DNA from 2 places in the Azospirillum thermophilum genome. Region 1 is predicted to be linked to the other one. Evidence: predicted binding sites of a transcription regulator. Region 1 holds the regulator's gene; the other holds the start of a gene.
The links. Region 1 encodes PhoB, which activates phosphate uptake and scavenging genes when phosphate is short. Its sites were predicted from a motif close to TNTCATAAAACTGTCA; they were not measured.
Positions count from the first base shown of each region.

Region 2: a site for PhoB is predicted at 2,539-2,554, ahead of DEW08_RS02095 (Na/Pi cotransporter family protein). Genes of this name have one in related genera too.

Region 1 is NZ_CP029353.1:2,493,073-2,498,314, forward strand. It holds gene DEW08_RS18115 (cold-shock protein) at 1-197, shown strand, start outside; gene DEW08_RS18120 (response regulator) at 268-1,080, opposite strand; gene DEW08_RS18125 (SAM hydrolase/SAM-dependent halogenase family protein) at 1,193-1,924, shown strand; gene phoB (phosphate regulon transcriptional regulator PhoB) at 1,921-2,625, opposite strand; gene pstB (phosphate ABC transporter ATP-binding protein PstB) at 2,731-3,492, opposite strand; gene pstA (phosphate ABC transporter permease PstA) at 3,565-4,863, opposite strand; gene pstC (phosphate ABC transporter permease subunit PstC) at 4,856-5,242, opposite strand, start outside.
Region 2 is NZ_CP029352.1:462,536-467,777, forward strand. It holds gene tatB (Sec-independent protein translocase protein TatB) at 1-295, shown strand, start outside; gene tatC (twin-arginine translocase subunit TatC) at 302-1,096, shown strand; gene DEW08_RS02085 (hypothetical protein) at 1,397-1,648, shown strand; gene DEW08_RS02090 (hypothetical protein) at 1,722-2,480, shown strand; gene DEW08_RS02095 (Na/Pi cotransporter family protein) at 2,610-4,328, shown strand; gene serS (serine--tRNA ligase) at 4,361-5,242, shown strand, end outside.

The DNA of each region.
Region 1 (5,242 bases):
TTAAATGGTTCAACACCACAAAGGGTTATGGCTTCATCGCTCCGGAAGCGGGTGCCAAGGACGTGTTCGTCCATATCACCGCCGTCCAGCGGTCGGGCCTGCGGGCCCTGTCGGAAGGCCAGCGTGTCCAGTTCGAGGTGTCGCGCGGAACCAACGGCAAGGATGCCGCCGTCAACATCAGCCTGATGGACCAGTGACGGCCGCCGCACCCCGCTCCGGCCCGGCCTGACGCCGGCCAGCCCGCCGGCTGCAGCGTGCCGGCGGGCCTCATCCCAGGTAGCCCGCCCTGCGGTAGGCGTCGATCGCGGCGCGGGCAAGGTCCGGAATGGCGATCCGCAGGGCCTCGGCCTCGTCCGCGGAACCGGCGCGGCAGGCAAGCTCCAGCGCCCGTGCCGCCGCCGCCAGGGTCGGCGCCCCGAAGGTGCCCGCCGTACTCTTCAGCGTATGGGCCTCGCGCGCGAGAAGCGCCAGGTCGGTCTCCGCCGCGATCCGCTCCAGCCGCTCCATCGTTTCGTCGGCGAACTGGCGCAGGACGTCGGCCAGCACTTCCGCGTCCAGGTCGGCGCCGAGCTGGTCGAGCGTGGCGCGGTCCAGCATCTCCACCCCCGCCGTGGCCGCCGCCGGTGCCGTTCCCGGCGTCCGTGCCATGGCGTGCAGGCCGGCCACCCGCCCCAGCCAATGAGCCACCCGCTCCAGCAGGGCGGCGCGGTCGAACGGCTTGGCGAGATGATCGTCCATCCCGGCGGCGAGACAGCGGGCCCGGTCGGACTCCTGCGAATCCGCGGTGATCGCGATGATGGGGATGCGGCAGAGCGGCGGCGGCAGGTCGCGCATCAGGCGGGCGGCGGTCAGGCCGTCCATCTCCGGCATCGCCAGATCCATCAGCACGAGGTCGTAGCCACCGCGCGCCACCGCGGCGACGGCGGTACGGCCGTTCTCCACCACGTCGACCGTATGGCCGGCACTGCCGAGGATCGCGGCGGCCAGCATCTGGTTGGGAGCACAGTCCTCCACCAGCAGGATGCGGCTGCCGGAGGTCGGGGCGTCCAGGGAAGAGGGCGCTGCCGGGGGATGCGTCATCGGCCAGTCCGCTTGATGGAGGTCGCACCACTGTAGGAAGGGCGGAGCGCCGCGGCAACGGGCGGCGCGGCTGCCCCTGTCGATTCAACCGCAGCCACGCTATCCTGACGCCATGATCGTGCTGTTCACCGATTTCGGGTTGTCCGGCCCCTATACCGGCCAGATGAAGGCGGCGCTGGCGCAGCAGGCGCCCGGACTGCCGGTGATCGACCTGTTCGCCGACGTGCCGGCCTTCGATCCGCAGCTTTCCGCCTATCTTCTGGCGGCCTACGCCCCGGCCTTCCCGGCGGGCTCGGTCTTCGTCGCCGTTGTCGATCCCGGCGTCGGCACCGACCGCCGGCCGCTGGTGGTGGAGGCCGACGGACGCCGCTTCGTCGGGCCGGACAACGGCCTGTTCGAGATCGTCCGGCGAAGAGCGGTCCGGTCTACCGCCTCGGCCATCGGCTGGAGGCCGGAGCGGCTCTCCGCCAGCTTCCACGGACGGGATCTCTTCGCGCCGGTCGCGGCGATGCTGGCGACCGGCCGGCCGGTGGATCTGGAGCCGCTGGAGACGGGAGCGGACGCGCGGCCGGACTGGCCCGACGATCTGCCGCGCATCGTCTATATCGACGTCTACGGCAACGCGATGACCGGGCTGCGGGCGGCGACCCTGCCGGCCGATGCGGTGCTGCGCATCGGTGCCCGCGCCGTGCGCCGCGGCCGGACCTTCGCCGACGTGCCGGCCGGCGAGGCGCTGTGGTACGAGAACTCCAACGGGCTGGCGGAGATCGCCGTCAACCGCGGCCGCGCCGACCGCGCCTTGGGCGTCGCGGTCGGCGCGGCCGTCACGGTGACAGGGCGCTAGATCGTCTTGGTGTCGAGCGCGTAGCCGGCCGAGCGAACCGTGCGGATCAGGTCCAGCTCGGTCTCCTCGTTCAGGGCCTTGCGCAGGCGGCGGATGTGGACGTCGACCGTGCGCGGCTCGACATAGACGTCGTGGCCCCAGACGAGGTCGAGAAGCTGCTCGCGCGAGAAGACGCGGCCGGGATGCTGCATGAAATGGCGCAGCAGCCGGAACTCGGTCGGCCCGAGATGGATGTCGCGGCCGTTGCGGCGGACGCGGTGGGCGGCGAGGTCCATCGTCACGTCGGCGAACTGCAGGGTCTCGTCCGTCATGCCGGGGGCGGAGCGGCGCAGCACCGCCCGCATGCGCGCCACCAGTTCGGTCGGCGAGAAGGGCTTGGTGATGTAGTCGTCGGCACCGGAATTCAGGCCGCGCACCCGGTCGCCTTCCTCGCCGCGGGCGGTCAGCATGATGATCGGGATGTCGCGGGTCTTGGCATTGCGGCGGAGCTGGCGGCACACCTCCAGCCCCGACATCAGCGGCAGCATCCAGTCGAGCAGGACGAGGTTCGGCGCCTGTTCGCCGGCCAGCAGCAGGGCCTCCTCGCCGTCGCTCGCGGCGACCACGCGGAACCCCTCCTTCTCCAGATTGTACTTGAGGAGGGTGACGATGTCCGCCTCGTCCTCGACAACCAGCACAAGGGGCTTCAGCGCCGAGGTCATGGCCGCTCCGTTCATCCCGCGCGCTTCGACGTTACCCAGCATTCCATGCCTCTTCAACATGCTCCATGACGCCCCTCCCCCACCGCGGGGGAGGAGGAGGGCCGATCAGCCGTACCGGCCGGTGATGTAGCCCTGGGTGCGCTCGTCGCGCGGGTTGGTGAAGATTTCCTCGGTGTCGTCGCACTCCACCATCTCGCCGAGATGGAAGAAGGCGGTCTTCTGCGAGACGCGGGCCGCCTGCTGCATGTTGTGGGTGACGATGACGATCGTATAGTTCTCGCGCAGCTCGTCGATCAGTTCCTCGATGTGCGCCGTCGCGATGGGGTCGAGCGCCGAGCAGGGCTCGTCCATCAGGATCACCTCCGGGCTGACGGCGATGGCGCGGGCGATGCACAGGCGCTGCTGCTGGCCGCCGGACAGGCCGGTGCCGGGCTCGCGCAGGCGGTCCTTCACCTCGTTCCACAGGCCGGCGCGCTGCAGCGACTTCTGCACCACCTCGTCCAGCTCGTCGCGCTGCGAGGCCAGCCCATGGATGCGCGGGCCGTAGGCGATGTTGTCGTAGATCGACTTGGGGAAGGGGTTCGGCTTCTGGAACACCATGCCGACGCGGGCGCGGAGCTGGACCGCGTCGATGCCCTTGCCGTAGATGTCCTCGCCGTCCAGCGCGATCAGCCCTTCGACGCGGCAGTTCTCGATGGTGTCGTTCATGCGGTTCAGGCAGCGCAGGAACGTCGACTTGCCGCAGCCCGACGGGCCGATCAGGGCCAGGACCTTGTTCTCCTGGATCTCCAGGTTGATGCCCTTCAGCGCCTGCTTGGCGCCGTAGAACACCTTCACGTCGCGGGCGACCATCTTGACGCCGGCCATGGTTTCTCCCTGGGCGCGGGCAGCGGTGTTGGGCTGCGAACCGGACTGCATCTGGGTCATCACGTTCATGACTTACCACCGCCTCTCGAATTTCTTGCGCAGGTACACGGCCAGACCGTTCATCAGGATCAGGAACCCGAGCAGGATCATGATCGCGGCCGAGGTGCGTTCGGTGAAGGCCCGCTCGGGGCTGTCCGCCCACATGTAGATCTGCACGGGCAGCACGGTCGCGCTGTCGGTCCAGCCATGCGGGATGTCGACGATGAAGGCGACCATGCCGATCATCAGCAGCGGCGCCGTCTCGCCGAGCGCACGGGCCATGCCGATGATGGTGCCGGTCAGGATGCCGGGCAGCGCCAGCGGCAGGACATGGTGGGTCACCGTCTGCAGCGGAGAGGCGCCGATCCCCAGCGCCGCCTCGCGGATCGAGGGCGGCACCGACTTCAGGGCGACCCGGGCGGAGATGATGATGACCGGCAGGGTCATCAGCGCCATCACCAGGCCGCCGACCACCGGGGCCGAGCGGGTCATCCCGAAGAAGCCGAGGAAGACCGCCAGGCCGAGCAGGCCGAAGATGATGGACGGCACCGCGGCGAGGTTGTTGATGTTCACCTCGATCAGGTCGGTCCACTTGTTCTTCGGCGCGAACTCCTCCAGGTAGACTGCGGCGGCGACGCCGATCGGCACCGACAGGATCATCGTCACCGACAGCATCAGCAGGGAGCCGACGATGGCGCCCCAGATGCCGGCCTGTTCCGCCTCGCGGCTGTCGCCGGCGGAGAACAGGGTGGTGTTGAAGCTCTGCACCAACGAGCCCTTGGCCGTCAGCGCGTCGATGGCGGCGATCTTCACGTCGCTCAGCCGGCGCTCGGCCTCCGGCACATCGCGGCGGAAATAGCCCTTCATGAACTGGTCCACCTCGTCGTCGGCACGGACCCAGATGGTCTGGGTGGTGCCGACCACCGCCGGATTGCGGGCGACGAAGGCCTCCAGCTCGTAAGGAGCCCCGGAGGACAGCAGGTCGTTCAGCTGCCGGCGGCTGGACCGGTCGGCGACGTCCGGAAGCTGGGCGTAGAGCGCCTGGCGCAGGAGCGGCATGAAGTTGCGCTCCTCCACCTGGGCCTTGTCCAGCGTCACCTCCAGCCGGAGCTGGGTCTGCCAGAAGGCGGTGTAGCCCTTGGTGACGATGGAGCCCAGCAGGATCACCAGCATCAGCGAGGCGATACCCACCGCGGCGATGCCGGCCATCTTGAAGCGCCGCTCGGCGGCGTAGCGGGCCTTCAGGCGGCGGGTGAACTCCTCGCTCTGGTAGCGAGACTTCGAAACGGCGACCGACATGGCCCGCGTATCCTGTTGCACGAGGTCAGTCATATTTCTCTCGATACTTCTGGACCACCCGCAGGGCGACCACGTTGAGGCAGAGAGTGACGGCGAACAGCACGAGGCCAAGGCCGAAGGCCGAAAGCGTCTTGGGGCTGTCGAACTCCTGGTCGCCGACCAGCAGCGTGGCGATCTGGGTCGTCACGGTGGTCACGGCTTCCAGGGGGTTGGCGGTGAGGTTGGCGGTCAGGCCGGACGCCATGGTGACGATCATCGTCTCGCCGATGGCGCGGCTGACGGCCAGCATGATGGCGGCGACGATGCCCGGCAGGGCCGCCGGCATCACCACCTGCCGGATGGTCTCCGACTTGGTGGCGCCCAGCCCGTAGGAGCCGTCGCGCAGGGACTGCGGCACCGCGTTGATGACGTC
Region 2 (5,242 bases), on a different replicon from region 1:
GAAGATGATGGAGGACACGGTCGACCCGAAGAACGAGCTGCGGCAGGCGTTCGACGTCGGGCTCGACGGCCACGCCGGCAGCCCGGCGGAGGCGGACGAGAAGCCGGCGGCCCCCGCCGCTGCCGCTCCGGCCGCCGGCTCTGCCACCAGCCCGGCCGCCAGTCCCGCCACGGTCTCTTCGGCTCCGCCGCCCGCCGCCGTGCCGGCCCCGGCGTCTTCGCCGTCGTCCTCCCCGGCTCCGGCCATTTCCTCCACCGCTCCGGCTGAGACGTCCGCCCCGGACAAGCAGGCATAACCACCGATGACCGGCGAAACCGAAGACGAGCTTGAAGAAAGCAAGATGCCGCTGATCGATCATCTGATCGAGCTGCGGAACCGTCTGATGTATTCGATCGCCGCGATCCTCGTGGCGTTCCTGCTGTGCTACGCCGTCTCCGACCGGATCTACAATTTCCTGGTGCAGCCGCTGGCCGACATCCTGGCCGGACAGGGGCGCCGGATGATCTACACCGGCCTGACCGAGGCCTTCTTCACCTACGTGAAGGTGGCGTTCTGGGCCGGCTGCTTCGTCTCCTTCCCGATCGTCGCCAGCCAGATCTGGATGTTCGTGGCGCCCGGCCTCTACAAGCACGAGCGCAAGGCCTTCCTGCCCTTCCTGGCCGCCACGCCGGTGCTGTTCTTCCTCGGCGGGGCGATGGTCTACTACTTCATCTTCCCGCTGGCCTGGCGCTTCTTCCTGGGCTTCGAGTTCCATCCCGGCGGCGACGGCAACGCCCTGCCCATCGAGTTCGAGGCGCGTGTCGGCGAATACCTGCATCTGGTGATGCAGCTCATCTTCGCCTTCGGCATCGCCTTCCAGCTTCCGGTGCTGCTGACCCTTCTGGTGCGCGCCGGCCTGCTGACGACCGAGACGCTGGCGGCCAAGCGCCGCTATGCCATCGTCTTCGTCTTCGTCGTCGCCGCCATCCTGACGCCGCCGGACGTCATCAGCCAGGTCGGTCTCGCCATTCCTCTGCTGGCGCTCTATGAGGTCTCGATCTGGATCGGCCGCGGCATCGAGAAGAGGCGCGCCGAGCGCGATGCGGCCGGGGTGTAGGGGCAGGGCCGATTCCAGGTGGCACGGTTTCATTATGTTCCAAAGACGGTAATGTTCCGAACCCCTGGGATCCCCTTCCGTCGTCTTGCAGTTCTGCCGTGACCACTTAACGGTCAGGATCGCATTCAGTGGGCGCCTCTCTGGAGTGTTCGGCGTTGCTTGTCTACTCCGGCGCGCTGTTCTTGAATACGAATGTAACCGTACATTGAGATTTCCGGCTTTATTGAAACTGACTCTTGCTTGCTGCGGATTGCACGCGCTATAGGTTTCTCTCATCGCTGAAGTTCGAGAGCAGGCCCGATGGCAGCAAAGTCGACCAATGATGGGTCTTTAGCACCCACGACGGACTACGTCTTTCCTGTCGATCTGGTGGGCCGCGAGGGCGAGGGCGCCGATGCCGCCGCCTTCAACGCGGAAAAGAAGATCAATTGGGCAAAGCCTTTCGACGAGCGCAAGGAAGGCTATACCGCTGTCAAGCGCGTCTCCCCGGGGTTCTTCAGGGCTTTGCGTGGCGCGCTGGTCAGCATGAAGGGCGGCTCCGCGAAAAAATGAGATGATCGATGCCGGCTGCTTCGCTTCGGCGCGGAGCAGCCTTTTTTGCGACCTTTTTTGACGAGTAGAAAAAATGGCTCGCGCCACAACGGAAGAAAAAGAGAACCGTATTCTCTTCCTGAGGGACGTGGCTGAAGGTGTAATCGAAAGCGCCATCGCCTCCACCAGGCTGGACTATGGCGAGGATCAGGCGAGACAGGTTGCCGGCTGCATTCGCGTTGATAATCGCAGGCTTGCAGCTGCTGTTGAATACTATTACGATTATCTTCTGTATAACTATAAGAAGTTCAACGGATATATCGATGAGGAGCGTCTGGCCGGCCGCGACAAGATGGCGGCTCTGACGGCCATCGCCCTGCTGACCTTCAAGCCGATCGACGTGAAGCCCTACTCCGGCCGAGCCACCGGAGTCGCGGAAATCAACGAGTCGTTCGCCCTGTACTTCGCGTCGATCGTGCTTCACGTGGACGTCGAGGATCCCTCCCCGACCTTTGTCTCGACCCGGCGGACGGAGTCTCCGAAGCCCTGGTTCAGGTCTCTGCTCCGCCTGAGATCGGGTCTGCATCCGGCGACGTCCTGTTCCTGCGCCAAGGACAGCTGGTGGAGACGGAGGAAGCCGGCGACCTTGCGTCGGGGTCATGCGAATGCGGAGCCGGTTCCCAACATCGTCGTGCGGACTCTCCTGCTGAACTTCCGCGATCTCGGTGCCGAAGCCCGGCAGAGGGCCCACCAGAACAAGCCGGTCCAATCGACCGAGCCGCTGGCGGATTGGGTTATTCAGTCGATGCAGTTGTATGCTCTCGCCTTCGGCATCATCGACTTGCGGCTCTGACGCGGACGCGGGATCAATCCTCGTCCAGTCTCGGATTCGTCGACGTCCGGTCTTTCGCTGTAACATAATCGTCATATTGCCGGACCGCCGCCTGCCCACCACCTTCCCTGTAACGGAAAGGGGGAGGGAGTGTCGGCAACGCATGTCCTGCTGGAACTCGCCGGGAACGTCGTGCTGCTCCTGTGGGGGCTGCACATGGTGCAGAGCGGGCTGACGCGCGCCTTCGGGGCCGACCTGCGCCACATCCTGGGGGCGGGACTGCGCAACCGCTGGAGCGCCTTCCTCGCCGGGCTGGGCGTCACCACCCTCTTGCAGAGCAGCACCGCGACGGGGCTGATGGCCGCCGGCTTCTCCGCCACCGGGCTGATGCCGCTGGCGCCCGCCCTGGCGGTGATGCTCGGCGCCAATGTCGGCACGGCGCTGATCGTCCAGCTCCTCTCCTTCGACGTGGCGCCGCTGGTGCCGGTGCTGCTGGTGACTGGCTTCGTCGCCTTCCGCCGCGGCGGGCGGACGCGGACCCGCGGCCTTGGCCGGGCGGCGCTCGGGCTCGGGCTGATGCTGCTGTCGCTGCAGCTTCTGGTCGCGGCGGTCGAGCGGTCGGCCGAGGTGCCGGGGCTGCGCAGCCTGCTCGGCCTGCTGACGGCCGATCCGCTGGTGGCGCTCGCCCTCGCGGCCGTGCTGACCTGGGCGGCCCATTCCAGCGTCGCGGTGGTGCTGCTGGTCGCCTCGCTCGCCGGCGGGCAGGTGATCGGGGTGGAGGCGGCGCTCGCCATGGTCGCCGGCGCCAATCTCGGCAGCGCCGTCAATCCGGTGCTGGAGGGGCCGGGCGGCAACCCGGCGGCCCGCCGGCTGGCGGTCGGCAACCTGCTGAACCGGCTGGCCGGCTGCGCCCTGCTGCTGGCCGCGCTCGACCCGGCGGTGCGGCTGCTCGGCGGCTGGACGGATCCGGCACGGCTGGTCGCCGACGCGCATGTCGCCTTCAACCTGCTGATGGCGCTGCTGTTCATCGGGATCCTGCCGTGGATCGCCGCCGGCCTCTCCCGGCTGTTCCCCGACAGGGTCACCGCCGTCGATCCCGGCGCGCCGCAGTATCTCGATCCCGCGGCACTGCGGGCGCCGCATGTCGCCATCGCCAATGCGGCGCGCGAGGCGATGCGCATGGCCGACACGGTGGAGGCGATGCTGCGCGGCACGCTGGAAGTGCTGCGCACCGACGACCGCCGCGTCCTCGACCAGGTGCGGGCGATGGACGATGTGCTCGACCGGCTGCACGCCGCCATCAAGCGCTACCTGACGCAGATCAGCCTGGAGGACCTCGACGAGCAGGATGCCCGCCGTGCATCGGACGTCCTGACGCTGACCATCAACCTGGAGCATGTCGGCGACATCATCGACCGCAACCTGATGGACCTCGCCGCCAAGAAGATGCGGCGGCGGCTGCGCTTCTCCGAGGAGGGGGCGGCGGAGATCGCCGGCCTGCTGGAACGGCTGATCGAGACGGGCAGGCTGGCCGCCGCGGTGTTCGTATCGGGCGACGCGCGCTCCGCCCGCGCCCTGCTGAAGGAGAAGGAGGTGGTGCGCACGCTGGAGGCCCGCGCCATCGAGGCGCATGTCGCGCGCCTGCGCGCCGGCCGGATGGAGAGCCAGGAGACGAGTACGCTGCACCTCGACATCCTGCGGGATCTGCGGCGGATCAACGCCCATCTGGCCTCCGCCGCCTACCCCGTCCTCGACCCGCTGGGCGAGCTGCGGTCGAGCCGCCTGAAGGAAGCGGATGGCGGCCTTGCGGCCGTCGCAGCGCCCGATAGCCGGCCGGAGACTGGACCTTCCCCCGGTGGCGCACTATAACCAGCGTCCCACCACCCGATTTGGTCCGAACCATGCACGACCTTCGCGCCATCCGTGAGAATCCCGAAGCCTTCGACCGCGGCCTGGGCCGTCGGGGGCTGTCTCCGGTGTCGTCGTCCGTGCTGGATCTCGACGCCCGCCGCCGCGCCGCGCAGACCCAGCTCCAGGAGATGCAGGCCCGCCGGAACGAGGCGGCCAAGGATATCGGTGTCGCCAAGCGCGAGGGCCGCGATGCCCAGCCGATCCTCGACGAGATGGCCCGGCTCAAGGAGCGGATGCCGCAGGTCGAGGAGGAGGAGCGCGCGCTCGGCGTCGAACTCGACGCGCTGCTCGCCGGCCTGCCCAACATTCCCGGCGACGACGTGCCGGACGGCAGGGACGAGACGGAGAACAAGGAGGTCCGCCGCTGGGGCGAGCCCCGGCCGATCGCCAACCCCAAGCAGCATTTCGAGCTGGGCGAGGCGCTGGGCCTGATGGACTTCGAGGCGGCCGCCCGCATGTCGGGCGCCCGCTTCACCGTGCTGAAGGGCGGCCTCGCCCGCATGGAGCGCGCGCTGGCCGACTTCATGCTGGACATCCACACCAGCGAGCACGGCTACACCGAGGTGTCGCCGCCGCTGATGGTGCGCGACACCGCGCTGTTCGGCACCGGCCAGCTTCCGAAGTTCGAGGAGGATCTGTTCCATACCTCGCCGTCGGACCATTACCTGATCCCGACCTCCGAGGTGCCGCTGACCAACCTGGTCAACGACCAGATCGTGGCGGCGGAGGAACTGCCGCTGCGCGTCACCGCGCTGACCCCCTGCTTCCGGGCGGAGGCCGGTTCGGCCGGCCGCGACACCCGCGGCATGATCCGCCAGCACCAGTTCTGGAAGGTGGAGATGGTCAGCATCACCACCCCCGACCAGTCGGAG